Regions from separate parts of the Vibrio sp. 1288 genome, predicted to be linked through region 3. Evidence: predicted binding sites of a transcription regulator. Region 3 holds the regulator's gene; each other region holds the start of a gene.
What was found. Region 3 encodes MetJ, which represses methionine synthesis genes. Its sites were predicted from a motif close to TTAGACNTNTANANGTCTAA; they were not measured.

Region 1 (7,512 bases), on a different contig from region 3:
CTGGGACACTTCACCGGCAGGAAAGACAAGCAATAAGCCGCCACTTGCTAGGTGTTTATTAGCCGCTCTGAGGGCCTTCATATTCGATTTGACGGCGTCTTTGCCTTCAAACACATCGACACCAATGAAGAGCTGATCTAACTCCGGCACGGTTTTCAGGTATTGATTGGCTAGGATTTGGATATCGCCTCTGACCATCAACAGCAGTTCAGCCAAGATCACGCCTTCCACACAACCAAGCGGATGATTCGCCACAATGACGGTAGCACCTTGTTTAGGTACTGAGTCGAGTGAACCATGAGCAATGCGATAATCGATACCTAAAATATCCAACGTGAAGCGGAGAAAAGTTTTGGTATCGGCATTAACGGGGCGTTGAGCGTAGAACTTATCAAGCTGGTTTAAACCGGTTGCCCATTCAGCAACGTTTTCACCAATGCCAAACGGCGTTTTACGAGGGAGACGAAAAGGGGTTGAACTATCCATATTTACCTCAGCGTACAAGTTGCTGATTGGATAGTAGAAATTACAGATGACAGTTAAGAGGCAAAAGCATGAGCCTTTGGTGACAAACCAATGAAGCTTTATTGAATAAAGAAAACGGTATATCACTGTGCTATGAATCAAAACTCGCGTTATGTCTCCCTCTTAAAACAATAGATAGGCTATCTTATCTAGAACAAAGATTAAGCTAAGTTGATATTTATCAGGGGGAAATAATGGAACGAGTTTCCAATAAAGCAGCACTTTGGATTGGGCTAAGTTTGATACTTGGTCTTGGCATCCTTGGCTATTTTATGCAGCAGACGGCGGTGAAATACCGAGCCTATGAAAGAGTCGTGACAGTAAAAGGTTTGTCGGAGCGTGAGTATCCTGCTGATACGGTGATTTGGCCGATTCAATTTACTCTAGCGAGTAATGATATGGGAGCCATGTTTGATGAAATTGACCAGCAAACCCGTTTGATTTTGGACTTTCTAAGTGCCAAAGGGCTTCCTGAAACCAGCGTTTCCCTTTCTTCCCCAGCGGTCATTGACAGAAAAGCACAGCAATATGGGAGCGAGCAAGACATTGAGTATCGTTATTTGGCCTCGCGAACCGTTACGGTTTACAGCCAGAGTGTTGATGTTGTTCGAGCGGCAATCAATGAAATAGGTGAGCTAGGAAAACAAGGCGTTTTGCTTAACCAAGATCCTTATGCAAATCGTGTTGAGTACAGCTTTACTAAGCTGAATGATGTGAAGCCAGACATGATCGAAGAAGCGACTAAGAATGCGCGTGAAGTGGCTGAGAAATTTGCGAAAGACTCACAGAGTTCACTGGGTAAGATCAAACGTGCAACTCAAGGGCAGTTCTCGATTTATGACCGAGACAGCAACACGCCTTACATTAAGAAAGTACGAGTGGTATCGACGGTTCAATATTACTTATCTGATTAAAGTTGCGCTCATATAGTCAATAGTTGGTCGTTCCATCACCTTCTATTTGTAGAGGTATCTATGCTCTGTGATAGGGAAATCAGTCTTCGATGACGCTATATACAAGTACTTTTTTATAAAACTAAGTTCTTAACAGTGATGAGGTGAGTTTGATAATAATCAAGCTCACTTGTTTCTTATGAGCGTAAGTTAGTATGACTTATTGCTAGAAGGAATTAGTATCATGGCATACAAGCACTTTGTTAGAGAACTACTGGGTTTAGCGATTGTTGTCTCTGTCGTCTTTGGCGTATTAGGCGTGATGTTAGAGCTCTTCGCACTGACGGCACTTTGGGAGCATCAGCAAACGATAGCCGATGTTTTTTTCCATGAATCTCTCTACTTCATCGTATTTTTAATCCCACCATACTTCCTCTGGAAGTTGATTAACCGTCCTGAATTGGTTTCTGCTGACCAAGCTTATTTGGCAATGAAGTTAGAGGCTGAAAGTCGACAATGAGTCGATTTAGTGAGTAATGAAAAGAAGAGGCTATGAGAAAACATTAGCCTCTTCTCTATCTGATTCGTGGGGTAAAATATTCGCTGCTTTATTGATTAAAAAGCTGCTTCGATTGTGCCTTTGAAAGTGCGATCGAGATAATCACGAATCGCTTGAGATTGATAAATAGAAACGAACTTTTTATACGCTTCATTATTTTTGTCTGCGTCACGAGTGGCGATGACCATGACTGCTAATGGGGCGTCTTTTGCTTCAAGATAGATACTTTGTTTCTTCGGATCTAAACCAGAAGACATTACGTAGTTCATTGTAATCGCAGCCGCGTCCACATCATCTAATGTTCTTGGTAGCTGAGCGGCATCTACCTCGACAAATTCAAATGATTTTGCGTTTTTTGTGATATCAGTTAGGGCGGCTTTATGGCCAACACCCTGTTTCAGCTCAATTAAACCTGCATCGGCGAGTAGCAACAGACCACGACCACCGTTGGTAGGGTCATTTGGAAGCGCTATACGTGCATTGTTTGGAAGCTCTTGCAGTGAGCGATACTTATTGGAATAAAGCCCCATACGCATAAGAATGGACTGACCAATTGATACTAATTGGGCGTTATGGCTACTGTTGAAGTTGTCTAAAAATGGCTGGTGCTGATAGCTGTTAATATCGATGCTACCGTCGCTAAGGGCGGCATTAGGTGTCACGTAGTCAGAAAACTCAATGACTTCGACATTCAAACCTTGCTTTGCTGCCTCCTTCGCTACCGCCTCGACTACTTGTGCATGTGGTCCAACTGTCGCGCCCACTTTAATGACAGAGTCATCTTTTTCTCCACAAGCGCTTAAGCCGACTACTGCCGTGAGAATCAAAGCTAGTTTCTTTAAGTGACCAATACTTTTCATTGTAGCTCCATTTTTTGTTTTAGACGTCTATACGTCCATACTATCAGAAGTTGTCTGAGGGTCAATGGTTTAAATCACGAGCAGACATTTTGTTTCTATTGCTCGTATAGAGAGCCAGATAATAGTTAAAGAAGAGGGGAAGAGGAAAAGCTATTACGAGGTTAGTGACGAGTTACCGCAACCGAAACTGTACCCAAAGATATAAGATACAAAAAAAGCGTAGTAGGTATTAACCTGCTACGCCTTTCGGAATATGGTGGCCCCTCGCAGACTTGAACTGCGGACCAATCGATTATGAGTCGACTGCTCTAACCACTGAGCTAAGGGGCCTTAATAGGACAACGATTATAGGGGAAGCGTTGCAAGGTGTCTAGATACCAACTAGGGCAATTGCGCTTAGTTTTTATCCACTTAGAACAGTAGATAATAAAAAAGGTGACCTAAAGTCACCTTTTTTGATTTCTAAAAGCTTGTATGCGCTGCGATTATTCGTCTAGGAAGCTGCGCAGAGTCTCTGAGCGGCTTGGGTGACGAAGTTTACGTAGTGCTTTTGCTTCGATCTGACGGATACGCTCACGAGTAACGTCGAACTGCTTACCAACTTCTTCTAGAGTATGGTCAGTGTTCATGTCAATACCAAAGCGCATACGAAGTACTTTCGCTTCACGTGGTGTTAGACCTGCAAGCACGTCTTTTGTTGCCACTTTAAGGCTAGTTGCTGTTGCAGAATCTAGCGGAAGTTCTAGCGTTGTATCTTCGATAAAATCACCTAGATGCGAATCTTCGTCGTCACCGATTGGTGTCTCCATTGAGATAGGCTCTTTAGCGATTTTTAGAACTTTACGAATCTTGTCTTCTGGCATTTGCATGCGCTCTGCCAGTTCTTCCGGTAGTGGCTCGCGACCCATCTCTTGCAACATTTGACGAGAGATACGGTTTAGCTTGTTGATCGTTTCGATCATGTGTACCGGAATACGAATCGTACGTGCTTGGTCCGCGATTGAACGAGTGATTGCCTGACGGATCCACCACGTTGCGTAAGTCGAGAACTTGTAACCACGACGATATTCGAACTTATCTACCGCTTTCATCAGACCGATGTTACCTTCCTGGATCAGATCCAAGAACTGTAGGCCACGGTTGGTGTATTTCTTCGCGATAGAAATTACAAGACGCAAGTTCGCTTCAACCATCTCTTTCTTCGCACGGCGAGCTTTTGCTTCACCGATAGACATACGACGGCTGATGTCTTTAATGTTCTGTACGTTTAGAGAAGTCTCTTCTTCAATCATTTTTAGCTTAGCGATTGAACGACGGATTTCTTCTTCGTTACGTTTGATCTTTTCAGCGTATGGCTTGTCTGAAGCAAGAACTTCATCCAGCCAAGCTTCACTTGATTCATTACCAGTGAACAGCGCGATGAATGATTTCTTCGGCATTTTGCCGTATTCAACCACTGACTTCATGATCAGACGCTCTTGAGTACGAACACGATCCATAGCAGTACGCAGTTCATTCACTAAGTGATCAAACTGTTTAGGCGTTAGACGAAACTCGCGGAATACGTCTAGCATCATTTCATTAGCAACGGTTGCTTTCGGGCTGTTATAGCCGTACTCGTTGATTGCTAATTGAAGATTTTGATAGGTGCTGCGTAGTTGGTTGAATTTCTCTAGCGCTAATTCTGGATCGATACCTACATCTTCTTCAGAATCATCTGAATCGTCATCGCTATCTTCGTCGTCATCAACGTCTTCATCGTCTTCTTCTTCTAACTGAGATTCAGTCAGTTCAGAACCGATGTGTGTTGCCGTTGGTGCAGCGGTGTCGTCAGCATCTGGATCTACAAAACCTGAAATTAGGTCTGTAAGACGTAGTTCTTCAGCTTGAACTTTGTCAAATTGCTCAAGAATGTACGGAATTGTGCCTGGGTATTCAGCAACAGACGATTGAACTTGGTTAATACCTTCTTCAATACGTTTTGCGATGTCGATTTCGCCTTCGCGAGTTAGAAGTTCGACAGTACCCATCTCACGCATGTACATACGTACTGGGTCTGTTGTACGACCAATCTCACTCTCTACGCTAGAAAGTGCAGCGGCTGCAGCTTCGGCTGCATCTTCATCGGTAATATTTGTGTCATCGTTCAGTGCTAAATCATCAGCATCAGGAGCAGTTTCTACTACCTTAATGCCCATGTCGTTGATCATCTGAATGATGTCTTCTACCTGTTCTGAATCTACGATTTCAGCAGGTAGGTGGTCATTTACTTCGGCGTAGGTCAGATAGCCTTGTTCCTTGCCTTTAATAACAAGTGACTTTAGCTGTGACTGCGGATTGTGATCCATAGACGGTATCCAACTTCGTAATCTGGTGAAGGAATCAGTATGCGAAATGCAAACCACTTACTATAACAAATTAAATCGTTGCTGACTAATTAAACAGGGTTACGCTTTTAAATCTAGCATAAGTGCTAGCAGCTCCCTTTTCTCTTCGGCTGATAAACCGACACTTCTTGCTTTGGCCTGCAGGTTTTCAATTTGTTTTTCTACGCACTGGGCAATAATTTTATCCAGTGAGTCTAAAAAGATTTCTTCTTGGTTGTCCTCATCGAGTGGAATGTCCCAACTCGCGAGACGAGACAGAAGGGTCTCATTTTGGCTGTTTCGCCAATGCTCTAATAATTGGCCTGTGTTGATATGGGGATGCGCTTGGCATTTATCAAGTACATCAACAAATAAACTTAGACCAGGAATGGGCAAATCTCTAACGCTAGTTAGATCTGGCACCATACTTACGTATTGTGGGTTTTGAATCAGTAACGCGATCACTTCTCGCATCGGCGTTCGCTTGATTTCTTTATGAGGTTGAGGCCTTTTATCCTCTTTACCTTGTTTTGAAATTAGCTGCTGTAGTTGGCGTTCATCAACCAAACCCAAACGGCGGCCAAGCAATTCTCTCAAGTATAGTCTTAAAGTGCCGCCAGGGACTTTATCAATGAGAGGAACCGCAAGAGTACTCAGTTTTGCCATGCCTTCTTTCGTGCTCATATCGACCTGCTGAGTCAATGAGCTGAACATGAATTCAGACAAGGGCATCGCATTAGACACTTGCTGCTCAAATGCTTGTTTTCCGTTTTGTCGGATATAAGAGTCGGGATCTTCTCCATCCGGCAAAAACATGAATTTTAACTGGCGACCATCCGTTAGGTAAGGCAATGCATTTTCCATGGCACGCCACGCGGCTTCACGGCCTGCGCGGTCACCGTCATAACAACACACGACGGTGCTTGTTTGCCTGAATAACACTTGCAAGTGATCGCCCGTTGTCGAGGTTCCCAATGAGGCAACGGAATAATCTACGCCATATTGAGCAAGCGCGACAACATCCATATAGCCTTCAACCACTAAAATTTGTGGTGGCTCACGGTACGCTTGTAGTACTTCATAAAGGCCATACAACTCTTTACCTTTATGAAATATCGGGGTTTCGGGTGAGTTAAGATATTTTGGTGTCCCATCACCTAATACTCGACCACCAAAGCCTATTACTCGACCGCGTCTGTCTCGAATAGGAAACATCACTCGACCACGGAATCGGTCGTAGCGGTTGCCTTTATCGTTTTCAATCAACATGCCGCCAGTGACGAGCATGTCTTGGTTTTCTTTATTCTGGCCAAAGTTCTTACGAACTAAATCCCATTCATCAGCCACATAGCCGATGCCAAACTTCTGGACGATTTCACCAGACAGGCCGCGATCTTTTAGATACTCAATCGCCACCTTACTTGCTGGCTGTTTGAGTTGGTTACGATAAAATTGAGCAATGCTGCCCATTAAGTCGTATAGGTTACGTTTTTCACTGCTGCTTGCTTGTGGGCCTGATTGAAACGAACCATTACCGCCGCTACGTTGTTCGCGAGGAACATCTAAACCCAAGTATGAAGCGAGTTCTTCAATGGCTTCGACGAATTCTAGTCGGTCGAATTCCATCAAAAAATCGATGGCATTTCCATGCGCGCCACAACCAAAACAATGGTAGAACTGCTTTTCTTGACTGACACTGAATGAGGGTGTCTTTTCGTTGTGGAACGGGCAGCATGCGCCGTAGTTTTTGCCTTTTTTCTTAAGTTTCACACGTGCGTCGATGATATCGACAATATCAAGTCGAGCTAGAAGGTCATCGATAAAACTGCGAGGGATGTGTCCAGCCATAAAACCTAACAAAAAAAGAAGATGATGAGTGGAGTGAATGCCTTAAAAGAATGAGCGTATTGCCCATTGATTTCATTCCATCCATCCAGATACAAACAAGCCGTGCGCTCCAAAGGATAGCACGGCTTGCTGCAATTGGGTGGGGTACCTTAAGCCAATTTAGCGCGAACTAAACCGCTTACTTTACCCATATCTGCACGCCCTTGAATTTGCGGTTTCAGAACGCCCATTACTTTGCCCATGTCTTGCATGCCAGCTGCGCCAGATTCAGCAATCGCGTTCTCGATGAGAGCCGCTACTTCTTCGTCTGTCAGTGGTTGAGGCATAAAGTCCTCAAGAACGGTAATTTCTGCTTGTTCCGCATCAGCAAGATCTTGACGACCCGCTGCTTCAAACTGCGCTACAGAATCGCGACGTTGTTTAACCATCTTGGTCAATACTGCAAGAATGTCGTCATCGTT
Region 2 (7,512 bases), on a different contig from region 3:
CATCTATCAGCCATCATAGATTGGGATCAAGCGGCGGTCATGCCACCTGGTGGCGCTGAAGCACGCTCGAATGCCACGGCAGAGCTCGATGTACATATCCATTCTTTAATGACTCAACCGCACTTGGGAGAGCTTTTCGCTCAGGCAGAAGAAGAGACGCTGTCTACAAAAGAAAAATCTATCCTAAGAGAAATGAAGCGTGGGTGGCAGCAAGCTAACTTACTACCAGAATCATTAGTTCAAGCTCAATCTCTTGCTGGCTCCAAATGTGAACATGCATGGCGTACGCAACGTGGAGAAAATGACTGGGCTGGTTTTGAAAAGAACTGGGCTGAAGTCGTAAAGCTATCGCAGGAAGAAGCGCAAATTAGAGCCGAAGCAAATGGCACGACTCCTTATGATGCCATGCTCGATGTTTATGAACCTGGCACAACGTCTGCGTCGTTAGACATTCTTTTTGCTGACGTGAAAACCTGGCTTCCTACTTTGATCGATGAAGCGCTTGAAAAACAACAATCAGACAACATCTTATTGCCAACTGCACACTACCCTGCGGAAAAGCAAAAAGCGCTCGGTTTGGAAGTCATGAAGCTACTTCAATTCGATTTTGAACACGGTCGACTTGATGAGAGTACCCACCCATTTTGTGGCGGTGTACCGACAGATGTGCGTATTACGACACGTTATAATGAAAACGAGTTTGTCCAATCATTGATGGGGATTGTCCACGAAACTGGCCATGCTCGATACGAGCAAGGGCTACCAAAAGATTTATCAGGAACACCCGCGGGAGAAGCTCGCTCTATGGGTATTCATGAATCACAATCACTCTTCTTTGAAATGCAAATAGGACGAAGCAGCGCGTTTATCGATCACCTCGCTCGACTGGCTTCTAACCATTTTTCTGGTAGTGAATTCGAAAAAGACAATTTAGCCAAAATTTACACTCGCGTAGAAAAAGGCTTTATTCGCGTAGATGCTGACGAACTAACATATCCTGCTCACGTTATCCTTCGATATGAAATTGAGCGAGATCTCATGAACGGCGTCATCAAACATACAGATGTACCAGAACTCTGGAACGAAAAGATGAAAGCGTACTTGGGGCTATCAACCGAAGGAAACTTCAAAAATGGCTGTATGCAAGATATCCATTGGACAGACGGAAGTTTTGGCTATTTCCCGTCCTACACGCTCGGTGCGATGTACGCTGCACAATTTATGGCAGCAATGAAACAAACCGTCGATGTAGATGCGGTTATTCGTTCTGGCGACTTAGCTCCGATATTCAATTGGCTCTCGGAAAACATCTGGAGTAAAGGTAGCTTATTCACCACTGATGAGTTGGTAAAACAAGCCACGGGTGAAACACTGAATGCTAAACACTTTCAAGCTCACCTAAAAGATCGCTACTTATAAAGCGAAAAGAATAGAAAGTAAAAGCCCAAGGTTCGTATGTTCCTTGGGCTTTTTGTAGGCTCTCTATGTGTTATGCCAAGCTAGGGATGAGCCTAGGCTTGTACAAACAGTCCTCACCCTCTGGTCTAGTTTTAAACCGACGATGAAGCCACATATACTGGCTCGGACTTGCCATGATTGATGTTTCAACTATTTGATTCACGAATGCGGCGGCGCGTTGATGATCCTCTTTCGGGAAACCTTCGACGGGCGCACTAATGGTTAGGGTATAGTGTCCGTCTTTTCCTCTTACCATCGTAAAAGGCACAATGGCGCAATCTGTAGAATCAACCAACAAACTTGTACCTGTCGTAGTACAAGCATTTTTAACGGCAAATAACGGTGCAAATGTCGAGCGTCGGTTACCATAATCGTGGTCCGGTGCATACCAAACCCGCTCACCCGCTTTAAGTGCTTCAAGCATGGCTTTGACGTTTTTACGATCAATCAGTGTACGATTAGAGCGAGAGCGTCCCTTATACTGAAAATAATCAAAGCACGGATTATTGTTTGGGCGATAAACACCGGTTCCAGACTTTTTAATGCCAAAAGCTCGAGCACCTAACTCTAGATTCATTGAGTGTACGGCCAACATTAATGCACCTTTGCCTGACTTCTCTAAAGCCTCTAGATGCTCCATGCCTTTTATCGTGACGTGTTTGTTTACCCGTTTATCTGACCAAAACCATGCCATTGCGGTCTCAAAAAGTGCGATGCCAGTATTGTCGATGTTGTCTTTTAGAATTGCTTCGCGTTGGCATTTTTCCATATGAGGGAAGCAAAGCTCAAGATTGCGTCTGATCGTAACTTGACGTTTTCTCATGAATCGCATAGCTAAACGACCAATGTTGCGTCCCAAAGCTAGTTGAACTTTAAAAGGAAGGAGGCTAAGTAAGTACATCACGCTAATGATAATTAACGTTCCCCAGTAACGAGGCAAAAGAAATTCGGCCTTGAAAGCAGGCTTTTTGTATTTGTTCATGTAAGTATTGTCAGATGTGCCCATCTATAAGTGATAAAAACAATGATAATGGACTGCACTTTTATCATTGATAACGCTAATAACATAAATTAAAGCGCGCGGATTCTATGGTTCTTCGACACACTACACAATAAGAACTTTGCAGAAATATGTAGGGAATGAAAAAGCAGTAAAGATGAGTCGCCACGTTAACATCTATCGGAGTGATTTATCTACTGCCCTTTCCTAAAGTTTGAAGAAACATAACTTTGTATTTTCAATGCGCTAAATAATGTCTATTTTTCAATCACATAATGCGACCGTTATGAATACAACAATAAGACGTCATATCAATACTCGCCATTAGCGATTGAATTTGTACTAAAAAGCCGCAGCAATTTCTCGCTGCGGCTTCTTATTCACTTAACAAGTAGAGTGGCGTTATTCGTGCCCTACTGTTTTGGATAATAAATTTACGATCAACACACCTGCGATGATAAACCCAATACCAACTAGGGCTGGTAAGTCTAGACGCTGTCCGTAAACAAAGTAACCAACCGTCGCAACCAAAACGATCCCAGCACCACTCCATATGGCATAAACAACCCCGACAGGCATTGTTTGCACTGTGACGGAAAGCAAGAAGAAAGCGATGCCGTAACCAATCAAAACGACTGTGCTCGGCATTACTTTCGTAAATTGCTCTGTTTTGGGAATATAAGAAGTGGCAATCACTTCACATACAATCGCTATCGACAGCGCCAACATTGGTGGCATAGAGACAAGCATTTTGAACATAAGGCATTAACGCTCAACAGAAATGTAACCGACAACATGTCCGGATAATTAGGCCGCGCATTATACCCAACTCATCTCACGATGGAATACCACTAACGATGTTTACACACCATCACTTTCGCTTACTTTTTGATGACCAGGTGAAAGGCTGACGTTTTGGTGCTGACGAGAAATTTCAAAGTAGATATGCATATCAATCGGCTCAGGTGTATTGAGTAGCATCTTACCTACTTCACGTTGGAAATGACCATAATTACCTAGCTCATCCGTTAGTTCTAGGAGCTCGTAAGAGGCTTCATCGGCAAACATTCCATACGCATACTGATAATGACTGATATCCTTGCTCTTATCATAACCCAGCTTTTGAAGAGCTTGATCAATCTCTTCCGGCGTATAAATGTCTTTATCACCAAACGAATGCAGTAGCACGCAAGGAACTTCTTGAGCGATGCTCTGAATCTTTGTCTTTCTCTTGAAAATACCGAACATAATGTCCTCCACTGACGATGTTTCCAAACATGCACATTAATGCAAAATGGTGAGCTGATTGTTTTTAGTATGGCTCATTAATTTGAGACTTCCTTAATACGAAGTCACCTTCACATATTAACGTGATCGCATAATTACCAGCAAATAGTACACACTGCGTTTCAAACCTATCTCATCAGAAACTCTGCTTTAGTCACAATTGTGTGACAACCCCGAGTACGGTTTACCATAATGTAAAGAGTAGATTGAAAAGTCGGATTTCGTATCGACATCTAAACTTAATTAAGTTAGCTTTAGAAGTATAGACGTCTAGATTGACTATACTTAGGGAGAGAAAGTCGTGCCAATTAGAATTCCAGATCAATTACCAGCTACCGATGTATTAAGGACAGAAAACATCTTCGTGATGAGTGAAACGCGTGCAGCGAGTCAGGAAATACGTCCTTTAAGAGTGCTGATCCTTAATCTGATGCCAAAAAAAATAGAGACTGAAACTCAGTTTCTGCGTCTACTCTCAAACAGCCCACTACAGGTTAACGTCGAATTACTGCGCATTGATAACCGCCCGAGTAAAAATACGCCAACTGAACATTTAGACACGTTTTATCGCCAATTTGAAATGGTGCGAGATAAAAACTTCGATGGCATGATCATTACTGGGGCTCCATTAGGTTTGGTGCAATTTGAAGATGTCATTTATTGGGATCATCTCAAAACCATCATGGAGTGGGCAAAAGATCATGTGACATCCACTCTTTATGTTTGCTGGGCTGCGCAAGCAGGGTTAAAGCTACTCTACGATCTACCTAAAAAAACGCGTAAAGAAAAACTTTCAGGCGTGTATCATCATCAAATCCATCATCAGTTTCACCCTATCTTACGCGGATTTGATGACACGTTTTTGGCTCCTCACTCGCGTTACGCAGATTTTTCGCCTCACTTTCTAGAAGAGCATACTGACTTAGACATTTTAGCGACATCGGATGTCGCAGGTGTGTACTTGGCCACCACAAAAGACAAACGCAATGTCTTTGTCACAGGACACCCTGAGTATGATTCTCACACCTTACATAATGAATATATCCGAGATTTAAGCGAAGGTATGGAGCCCGCTATTCCTGTCAACTATTACCCAAACAACAACCCAGATAACCCACCAATTGCAAGCTGGAGAAGCCATGGACACCTCCTCTTTTTAAACTGGCTGAACTACTGTGTTTATCAGCAAACACCGTACGATCTCGATCACTTCAGTGAAGATGCTTTCACTAAAGACGATTAGCTTCAAAATAAGCAAACAAAGCACTCATCATTACCGAAATGTAATATGTGAACCAAGCCGCCATATGGCGGCTTTTTCATAACAGTTTGCAAACCTGATCGCATAGTGTTTTTTCCTCAATAGGCTTTTGCTAAGTAATTCATATCATGCAGAAAGATTCAGGGATGTAGGGATAAAGAATGAAAACAGCAAAGCTCGGTGCACTAATATTATTGTCTCAGTTTGCACTCGTGGGTTGCGTGACGGTGAAAGAAGATGGAAGCCCTGTCGTTAAAGCCGATCCTGTGGCAATGGCAGAATCACGTATCGCACTTGGCTTAGGTTATTTAAACGGCGGTAACATGATTCGCGCGCATGATAACTTACAACAAGCCTTAAACCACGCACCTCAATACTATCGCGCGCAATTATCTATGGCTCACTACTACGAAACGGTTGGTGAAGATATTAAAGCCGAACAGATGTATAAACGCTCTCTACGCCAACACACTAAAAACGGAAATGTGCTCAATAACTACGGTACTTTTCTTTGCAAGCGAGGTGACTTCGAAAAAGCCGATCAGATGTTTAATCGAGCCATTGAGCAGCCTTATTACTACCTTATTCCAGCAAGCTATGAGAATGCAGCTTTTTGTGCGCTAAAATCACAAGATAAAGACAAAGCGAGATACTACTTTACTAGAGCTATCGATCATGACCCTCATAGACCAAAATCGATTTTGCAACTCGCTAAAATAGAAATTGATAGCGGTGATTATACTGAAGCTAGAATTCGATTAATGAGATTCAATCAAATGTATGGCGTGAAGAAGCCCTCTTTGCAACTCATGATTCAACTTGAACGTGCAGCAGGCAATGAAGCTCTCGAGAAAAAGTATCAAAAACAATTGGAAAAATTTTCTTAGTACAAAATAGCGATACATAAGGCGCATTAGCTCACAGCCAATACAGCGCTTGACCAAGAATCCAGTGAATTCAGACTCACGGTGATACATTCATCCTGTACATAAACGTCAAATTCGGTACTATTTGAACGGAATAAGTGACCAAGTCACATTATAAAAAGTGCGCACACAACGAAATTTGTACATCATACTGTTTTTAAGATTGATTTCGGCACATTGATAAATACTAAATATTACTGACATGCACCAGAAGGAAGTTGAAGCCGGATGAAACCTGCCTGCACTCTGTTATTACTCACTTTGCTGAGTTCACCTTTTGTTGTCAGTGCACAAGAAAATATTGAGAAAACATTCACGTTTGGCATTGTGTCCAATAAAGCCCAAAGCAAAATCAAAAAAGCGACGCCCCTTACTCAGTATGTAACTGAAAATATGGCTGAATATGGTTACGCAAAAGGGGCAGTAAAGGTATTTAAAAATTATCGTCAGCTCGCGGTTGCGCTTGAAAATGGCACCGTTCAAATTGCAACGGCGACCCCCTTTAATGCGATGACCTTAGAAAAGGAGTCTAATAGCCAAGTTCTTGCTATACGATGGAAAAAAGGCCTGCAAAAATATCATACTGTGTTCTTTACTAATAAAGAGAGTGGGATTGAGTCACTTTCTGACCTGCGCGGAAAAACGCTTGTTTTTGAAAAGCGCACGTCTACCAGCAGCTATTACCTACCTGCGATTACATTGCTGAATCACGGAGAAAAACTGCAATACCTTCCCTCTCCTGATGACAAACCGGCCAAAGACAGTATTGGTTATTTATTCCTTGATGAGCAACTCGCTCAGTCAAATGAAATCAACCTATCTGTATGGGTATATAAACAGAGAGTTGCGGCAGGAGCATTCAGTAACTTCAACTGGAACAATCCCAAAGATTTGCCAGAGAACATGAAAGACAAACTAGCGATTTTTTCTCGTTCTGTTGAAATACCCAGGGATTTGATTCTCGCTTCTCCAAGCATGAGCCTAGAGCAACAGCGTAAAATCACGTCCATACTGCTTGATATGGATACAACTCACGAAGGCTCTCTCGCACTTAAAAAGTTTCAGAACACCAAAAAATTCAGCGCACTTACTCCAGAAATGCGAGCCTCCTTAAGTACAGTGCGCAAGTCAGTTCACTTGTTACCGAAGGTGGATTGATGTTTCAAAAGCTCTCACTCGAAACCAAATACATTTGCTCGACAATGTTCGTTGTCTTGTTTGTTGTGGTGATAAATCTTGCGTTATACATGCACGGTTACGATGCGTATTCAAATAGCTTAACTCAACAAATCACGAACAACTCTCAAGAAAAAACCGAATCTTACGTTAAGCAAAAAGGGTTGGTTTATGCAGAGCTATTATCAAAACAGCTTTTTGATCCACTCTATACAGACAATATCAGTCAAGCGTATGAGCAAATTAAGGCAACATTGAGCCAGCCAGATGTCTCGAAAATACATGTTGTTGACAATGAAGGGCTAATCTTTCACGACGGCACTACTCAGCTAAGGATGTTTGCCCAACCCCATTACCGCTCTCCTTTTATTTTGAAAGCAATAGAAGAATCCAGAACTCTCGTT
Region 3 (7,512 bases):
GTGTGTAGAAGTGAAAGTCCTTAACCCCTTCACGACTCAGTACACGCACCATATCAATAGCTTGGCTAGCTCCTACAAGCTGGCGAGTCACCGGATCATCATCCAAACCATCGAATTGTTTGCTCATCCATCCTGGTACTTTCACGTTGTTCTGTGCCGCAAAGCGAGACGCTTGCTTAAAGTTCGATACAGGCAAAATTCCTGGCACAATTTCTACGTCAATTCCTGCTGCGACACAACGGTCACGGAATCGCAGGTAAGACTCAACGTCAAAAAAGAACTGAGTAATAGCACGGTTTGCACCTGCATCTACCTTACGTTTTAGGTTCAATAAGTCAGACTGTGCGCTTTTAGCTTCAGGGTGAACCTCAGGGAATGCAGCAACGGAGATATCGAAATCGTGGCGTGATTTCAGCAGCTCAACCAAATCCGAGGCATACATATCAGGCGCACCGCCACCTGGAGGAATATCACCACGCAGAGCGACGATATTTTCAATACCATTGTTCCAATAATCATCGGCAATATTAATCAACTCTTCACGAGTCGCATCAATACAAGTGAGATGGGGAGCGGCAACCAATCCGGTTGTTGCTTTAATTTCTTTAATGATGGAGTGTGTTCTGTCACGCTCGCCGGAGTTCGCACCGTAAGTCACAGAAACAAATTTAGGTTGAAGCGTTTTAAGACGGTGCACTGAATTCCAAAGTGTTTCTTCCATCTTAGCGCTGCTTGGCGGAAAAAACTCAAACGATACATTGATGTTATCTGATAACTCAGCAATATTCTGGTTCAAGGCGTCGATATGGCCTGCGTGCGTATATCCCATCTTACTCTCCCTGCGGCACTCCGCCACGAAAACAAATCCTTAAAATCGACGTTTAGACGTCTATATGTCTACAGAATGTATTGAATACGATTTAATGTCAACCTTGTAATTATGAATTTTTCTCAAGTTAATAATGAAGATAGTTCAAGTTTCTACTTGAGCATCATCTCACCATTTTGCACGGGTTATGACTTCAGTATGGCACTGATAGGGGAATAAAAAACCCTGGATTAATTCCAGGGTTTTTAGGTCAATCGCAACTTTAAAATAAACCAGCCAATCGGTTGAGGTCGGATTGAATAGCGCCGGCTGTCACTTCTCTGCCAGCGCCTGGTCCTCGAATGACCAAAGGGTTATCTTTGTACCACTTGCTCTCTATGGCAAAAATGTTATCGCATGGCAATAAGTTGGCGAGCGCGTGCTCACGAGATAACGCTTCGACTCCCACCGTTGCTTTACCATTTTTTTCTAAACGCGCCACATAGCGAAGCACTTGATCGTTTCTCTGTGCTTTTGTCAGACGCTCTTGAAGTATTTCACTCAACAACGCTCCATTATCGAAGAAATCATCTAAGCTCAGTTCTCTTAATTCTTCTGGCACCAAAGACTCAACTTTAACGCTGTCTGGTTCTATATCTAGGCCCGATTCTCGAGCCAAGATGACTAACTTACGCATTACATCGGAGCCATCTAAATCAGAACGAGGGTCAGGTTCGGTTAACCCTTGCTGCCAAGCAAGATCGACTAAATCATTAAATGGCACAGAACCATCAAACTGTTGGAACAGCCATGATAACGTCCCCGAGAAAATACCCGATAGAGCGACGATTTCATCCCCACTTTCACGAAGATCTCGCACGGTATGGTTTATCGGTAACCCAGCACCAACCGTTGCGTTGTATAGCCAATGACGACCAATTTTAGCGAATGCATCTTGAACCTGATGGTAGTACTGGCTATCTGCGGAACCGGCCACTTTGTTAGCGGAAATCAAATGAATGCCTTGCTGTGCGATTTCTACGTAGCGCTGAGCCAACTCTTTACTCGCGGTAACATCAAGCACGACTGCTTCATCATAGCTTTTAAGCGCTCCCAAACGTGCCAGCCAATCCCCATTGTTTGCTATGCTTTCATCATCAAATCGTTCAGCAACACTCGCCGCCTCAATACCTTGCTCATCGAACCAATAGGTTTGGCTATCCACAACCGCGACAAGATCAAAGCTCATACCATGACGTTTTTCGAGCTCACTTTTTTGCGTAGCAAATAAATTTAGCCAACTAGAACCAATATTACCCTTGCCACATAAAGCCACTGCCACGCGTTTTTGCGCTTGGAACAACTGGCTATGAATCGTTTGAACCAACGCCTCGGTATCAGTACGGCGCAAAACAGCGACTAGGCTCAGCCCTGAGTCTGTTTCAGAGATAAATTCTACCGGAGAGTGCTTTAGCTTCTGATAAAAGCCAAAGCAATGATTGGCGTTTTTCGTAACGCCTGCACCTACCGCAGCTAAGAGCGAGTAACCTTCTTTTAGCTTAATTTCAGCCTCTACCGCAAGCTCTTGCAAGTGTTTCAATGCACCACCGGCGATTTCTGCGGTGTAAGCCAAGCGTAGCGTGTGCTGATCGGATTGAGCTTCAAATGCCAGTGGCTCTAATTGCGCGCGCTGCAACGCTTGTAATACATCACTCTGTGTTTTTTCGAAGTCGTGCCCATGCATGAAAGACAACTGCACCAATAAAACATCATCCAGTGAAGTAATAATTTTAGCGCCACGACCAGATGCCAATACACGCTCAATACGAGTAGAACCCGACTCTGGCAGATAGCTACACTTGAGATTAAGGTCCATGGTACTTTGCGCCACAGGCTGAAGCGTACGACTGTGTAGCACTGGGGCAGCTAAGCGAGCAAGTTCACTGGCTTCATCCAATCGAAGTAACGGTAATAAACAAGCGTCAGACACCAAACGTGGATCGGCACTATAAACACCAGCAACATCACTCCAAATCGTGACAGTACTGACTTCAGCAAGCGCGCCTATGACCGTTGCAGAATAGTCAGAGCCGTTACGACCAAGTAGAATGGTTTCTCCTGCCTCGTTCTGAGCCATAAAGCCAGTAATTACCACACGTTTATGGTTATGCTGCGCGAGGACCTCTTTAATTAAAGGGTATGAACGAGCGCGATCAACCTCTGGTTGAGTTCCCGCTTCTGCACGTAAAAACGCTCGTGCATCTTGTGCAACCGCAGGGATAGAACGTTGAGATAATAACGCGGCCAATAGGCGAGCAGACCATACTTCTCCGTGCCCCAGTACCGCGGCTTTTTGCGCATTAGTGAGTGGTGCAGTCAGCTCCGAGAGAGTACTGAACTCATCATGTAATAAAGCTAACAGCTCTTCTTTTGCTTCACTCTCCAACAAGCTTTCTATTAGCTCAGTTTGGAACTGTCTCAAGCTTTGAAGCGCTTCATGCGCAATTCGGCCATCTTTATTTAACCCTTCCAAAAACTCAATCAAGCGGTTAGTGGTTTTTCCTGCAGCAGAGACGACCACCAGATCATTTTCTGTCGAATACTCCTTGAGAATACCCACAACGCGTAAGTAGCATTCTGGGTTTGCTAAGCTACTGCCACCAAACTTATGCAGCTGACGTTGTACAGTCATTGTTATTGTCTCCTATTACTGGGTAGCTTTAGCGAACGCTTGTTCTAAATCTGTGATGAGGTCTTGTGCATCTTCCAAACCGACAGACAAACGCAATAGTTGATGAGAGACCCCAGCCTCCGCCAGTGCCTCCTCACCCATTGCACGGTGCGTCATGGATGCTGGGTGGCAAATCAAACTTTCTACACCACCTAATGACTCTGCTAATGAAAACAGTTGGAGCTCTTTCACAAACACCTTTAACTGTTCAAACGAACCAGCAAACTCAAAACTCAACATAGAGCCAAAGCCCGTTTGCTGCTTTTTAGCGATGTCATGACCTGGATGTTCCGGCAGGCTTGGATGATAGATAGTTTTAACTAACACTTGTTTCTGTAGGTAAGCCAGTACCTGCTGTGAGCTCTCTTCATGTACTCGCATACGAGCACCAAGCGTACGAATACCTCGCAGCGTCATGTAACTATCGAAAGGTGTGCCCGTTGCACCAATACAATTGCCCCACCATGCAAGCTCTTCTGCATGCGCTTCTGTGTTGGTGATGATTACCCCACCAATTACGTCCGAATGACCGTTGATGTACTTTGTTGTGGAGTGGATAACAAAATCCGCACCTAGCTCTAAAGGTTTTTGGTACACGGGTGTCAAAAAGGTATTGTCCACCGCAACTAACGCGCCGATTTGTTTCGCTTTTTCACAAGTAGCTGCAATATCCACTACGCGAACCAGAGGGTTTGACGGAGTTTCTAGCAAAATGAGTTTTGGTTTTTGTGCCAATGCAGCATCTAAAGCCTGTTCGTCTGATTGATCGACAAACTGAACCTTAAAATCGCCTTTGTTAGCTCGGGTATTAAAAAGACGATAGGTACCACCATAACAATCGTGAGGAGCAATAATGAGATCATCTGGGCCGAGAAAAGCGGAAACCCATAAATTTAATGCCGACGTACCACAGTTAGTAACAACCGCTCCTTTTCCAGACTCGAGTTCAGATAGCGCACTTTCCAACAGTCCGCGGTTTGGATTACCAGATCGTGTGTAATCATACTTGGGCACTTCACCAAAAGCAGGAAAACCATAGTTAGTGGAAAGATAAATAGGTGGAACGACAGCATGATATTGGCTGTCTGATTCAATACCAGTGCGTACTGCAATGGTCGCAGGTTTGCGAGTGCTCATGGGTGTATCCTTTCACGGGTAATGACTTCTAAATAGGAATGCGCTATATCTAATGAGTAACATAAAGTGATCAACACGCTTCCTTTGCTGTTATGTTCACTTTACTCGTCAAAAAATGAGACGTCAACACTTCTAGACGTCTATATGTCTTTGCTTATGGCGGTAAATGCAGCTAAAATCAGCACCTAAATTATTTTTAACCGATTACATAAATGAAGGTGTGCAATGGCTGACTGGAATGGCGAATACATTAGCCCATATGCAGAGCACGGCAAAAAAAGCGAACAAGTAAAAAAAATTACCGTCTCTATCCCGCTAAAAGTTTTAAAGGTGCTAACTGATGAGCGTACTCGCCGTCAGATCAATAACTTACGCCATGCAACCAATAGCGAATTGCTATGCGAGGCATTTTTGCACGCGTACACAGGTCAGCCACTTCCGACAGATGAAGACCTTCGTAAAGACCGTCCTGATGATATTCCAACAGAAGTAAAAGCGCTGATGACGGAAATGGGCATCGAATTTGAGTCATTCGACGAAGAATAAAAAAGCCTGATAAGAGGTTTCAGGTAATAACTCTTGCCTCGAGCCAAATGAATGACATAAAAAATGGGACGCAATAGCGTCCCATTTTTTATGTATCACATCTGAAAGATATATTACTCTGCCATGTAGTTTTCAGGCATCTCGATACGAGCTACACCTGAATTAACCGCCGCCTGAGCGACCGCTTTTGCAACACGTGGTAGCAAACGTGAATCCATTGGTTTTGGAATAATATAGTCCGCACCAAACTCTAGCTTATCAACACCTGCAGCCTTCAATACGGCTTCAGGTACAGGCTCTTTTGCTAGCTCACGAATCGCCTCAACGGCTGCAAGTTTCATTTCATCATTGATTTCACTTGCACGCACATCAAGAGCACCGCGGAAAATGAATGGGAAACACAATACGTTGTTAACTTGGTTAGGATAATCACTACGGCCAGTACCCATGATCAAGTCATCACGAACTGCGTGAGCAAGTTCCGGCTTGATTTCAGGATCCGGGTTAGAACATGCGAATACGATTGGCTTATCTGCCATCAACTTCAACGCTTCCGCTGGCAATAGGTTTGGACCAGATACACCTAGGAACAGATCTGCACCTTCAATCACGTCTTCTAGTGTGCGCTTATCTGTATTGTTCGCAAATAGCTGCTTATATTCATTAAGATCATCACGACGAGTGTGAATCACACCTTTGCGATCTAGCATGTAGATTTTTTCGCGCATTGCGCCGCATTTGATCAGAAGCTCCATACACGCTACAGCGGCAGCGCCAGCGCCAAGACAAACAATTGTTGAATCTTCAAGTTTCTTACCTTGAAGTTCGATTGCATTCAGCATACCCGCTGCCGTTACAATAGCAGTACCATGTTGATCATCGTGGAATACTGGTACATCACAACGTTCAATCAGACGCTTTTCAATCTCAAAACAGTCTGGTGCTTTAATATCTTCAAGGTTGATACCGCCAAAAGTGTCTGCAATGCTCGCAACAGTATCAACAAATTCATCGATCGTGCGGTGCTTAACTTCAATATCAATAGAGTCAAGACCTGCAAAACGCTTAAACAGTAACGCTTTACCTTCCATCACTGGCTTAGATGCAAGTGGACCTAGGTTACCTAGACCTAGAATAGCGGTACCGTTAGAAATAACAGCAACCATGTTCCCTTTTGCAGTGTACTTGTACACGTTATCCGGGTTTTGTGCGATTTCACGCACTGGCTCTGCAACACCAGGGCTATATGCAAGGGCAAGATCACCCGCCGTTTCCGCAGGCTTTGTCAGTTCGACAGCAATCTTTCCTGGAGTTGGATAAGCATGGTAATCCAATGCTTTTTGGCGATGTTCTTCTTCTGGAGTGGCTGCTTGGTGGTTGTCTTCAGACATGGACGTTTCTCTTTTTTATTTTTAGGTAAGGGGGCATAAATTCTATCGGATAGAAATCAAACTTCATAGGCAAGATTGCGAGCAATATCCTTAAAAAGCCGATAATAAAAGAGATTAGACCAGATAACGGGGTTAAGCACCCGATTTTCGAGTCAGGTGCTCTTTCTTCTTACTATTATTGGAGTATGCAAACTTAGAAAGTATCGTTACTCTTCGTCCACGTATTGCGCTTGGAGATAATTCTCAATACCAGACATTTCAATCAAGCCAAGTTGCGTCTCTAGCCAATCAACATGTTCTTCTTCATCTTCAAGAATATCTTGGAAGAGATCTCGAGACACATAATCTCGAATGTCTTCAGCGTAGGCAATCGCATCTTTTAAATCTGGAATAGCCGCCATTTCAAGCTTTAAGTCACACTCGAGCATTTCCTTGGTATCTTCACCAATCATCAACTTACCTAAATCTTGTAGGTTCGGTAGGCCTTCAAGGAACAAAATACGCTCAATTAGATGATCGGCATGCTTCATCTCATCGATAGATTCGTGATATTCCTTGTCTGCTAGGTGCTTTAAGCCCCAGTCTTTATACATTCGGGCGTGAAGAAAATACTGATTAATAGCGACGAGCTCGTTACCGAGCACTTTATTGAGATGTTGAATGATGATTGGATCGCCTTTCATGACAAAACCCTCCTCTTTGGCTTCATTTAAATGTAGAAGCAAATGAGAAGGTGTCAAAATGTAAGGCAAATAATTACTGCATACTTACAGCAATTAGCTGGCTTGTTTAAATTCCGTGTAACTAGTTTCCGCTAAAATTTCCTTGGCCTGTCTGATGCACTTACCACATTGGCTGCCCAATGCCGTGCACTTTTTGATTCCTTTAATATCTGTTAC

Region 1: the regulator MetJ is predicted to act here: its motif matches at 2,857-2,876, upstream of R8O11_RS00775 (MetQ/NlpA family ABC transporter substrate-binding protein).
Region 2: the regulator MetJ is predicted to act here: its motif matches at 4,000-4,019, upstream of metA (homoserine O-acetyltransferase MetA).

Annotation. Positions count from the first base shown of each region.
Region 1 covers NZ_JAWPOX010000001.1:176,450-183,961, reverse strand. Annotated here, with positions in the region: gene R8O11_RS00790 (lysophospholipid acyltransferase family protein) at 1-486, opposite strand, end outside; gene R8O11_RS00785 (SIMPL domain-containing protein) at 720-1,439, shown strand; gene R8O11_RS00780 (hypothetical protein) at 1,663-1,938, shown strand; gene R8O11_RS00775 (MetQ/NlpA family ABC transporter substrate-binding protein) at 2,034-2,837, opposite strand; tRNA gene R8O11_RS00770 (tRNA-Ile) at 3,092-3,167, opposite strand; gene rpoD (RNA polymerase sigma factor RpoD) at 3,323-5,185, opposite strand; gene dnaG (DNA primase) at 5,285-7,051, opposite strand; gene R8O11_RS00755 (GatB/YqeY domain-containing protein) at 7,201-7,512, opposite strand, start outside.
Region 2 covers NZ_JAWPOX010000015.1:85,499-93,010, reverse strand. Annotated here, with positions in the region: gene R8O11_RS13180 (carboxypeptidase M32) at 1-1,419, shown strand, start outside; gene R8O11_RS13175 (LpxL/LpxP family Kdo(2)-lipid IV(A) lauroyl/palmitoleoyl acyltransferase) at 1,490-2,440, opposite strand; gene R8O11_RS13170 (DMT family transporter) at 2,861-3,196, opposite strand; gene R8O11_RS13165 (DUF6559 family protein) at 3,320-3,706, opposite strand; gene metA (homoserine O-acetyltransferase MetA) at 4,047-4,988, shown strand; gene pilW (type IV pilus biogenesis/stability protein PilW) at 5,168-5,893, shown strand; gene R8O11_RS13150 (phosphate/phosphite/phosphonate ABC transporter substrate-binding protein) at 6,161-7,090, shown strand; gene R8O11_RS13145 (GGDEF domain-containing phosphodiesterase) at 7,090-7,512, shown strand, end outside.
Region 3 covers NZ_JAWPOX010000044.1:469-7,980, reverse strand. Annotated here, with positions in the region: gene metF (methylenetetrahydrofolate reductase) at 1-829, opposite strand, end outside; gene R8O11_RS22060 (bifunctional aspartate kinase/homoserine dehydrogenase II) at 1,092-3,500, opposite strand; gene R8O11_RS22055 (O-succinylhomoserine (thiol)-lyase) at 3,516-4,676, opposite strand; gene metJ (met regulon transcriptional regulator MetJ) at 4,902-5,222, shown strand; gene R8O11_RS22045 (malic enzyme-like NAD(P)-binding protein) at 5,336-6,613, opposite strand; gene bfr (bacterioferritin) at 6,820-7,296, opposite strand; gene R8O11_RS22035 ((2Fe-2S)-binding protein) at 7,390-7,512, opposite strand, start outside.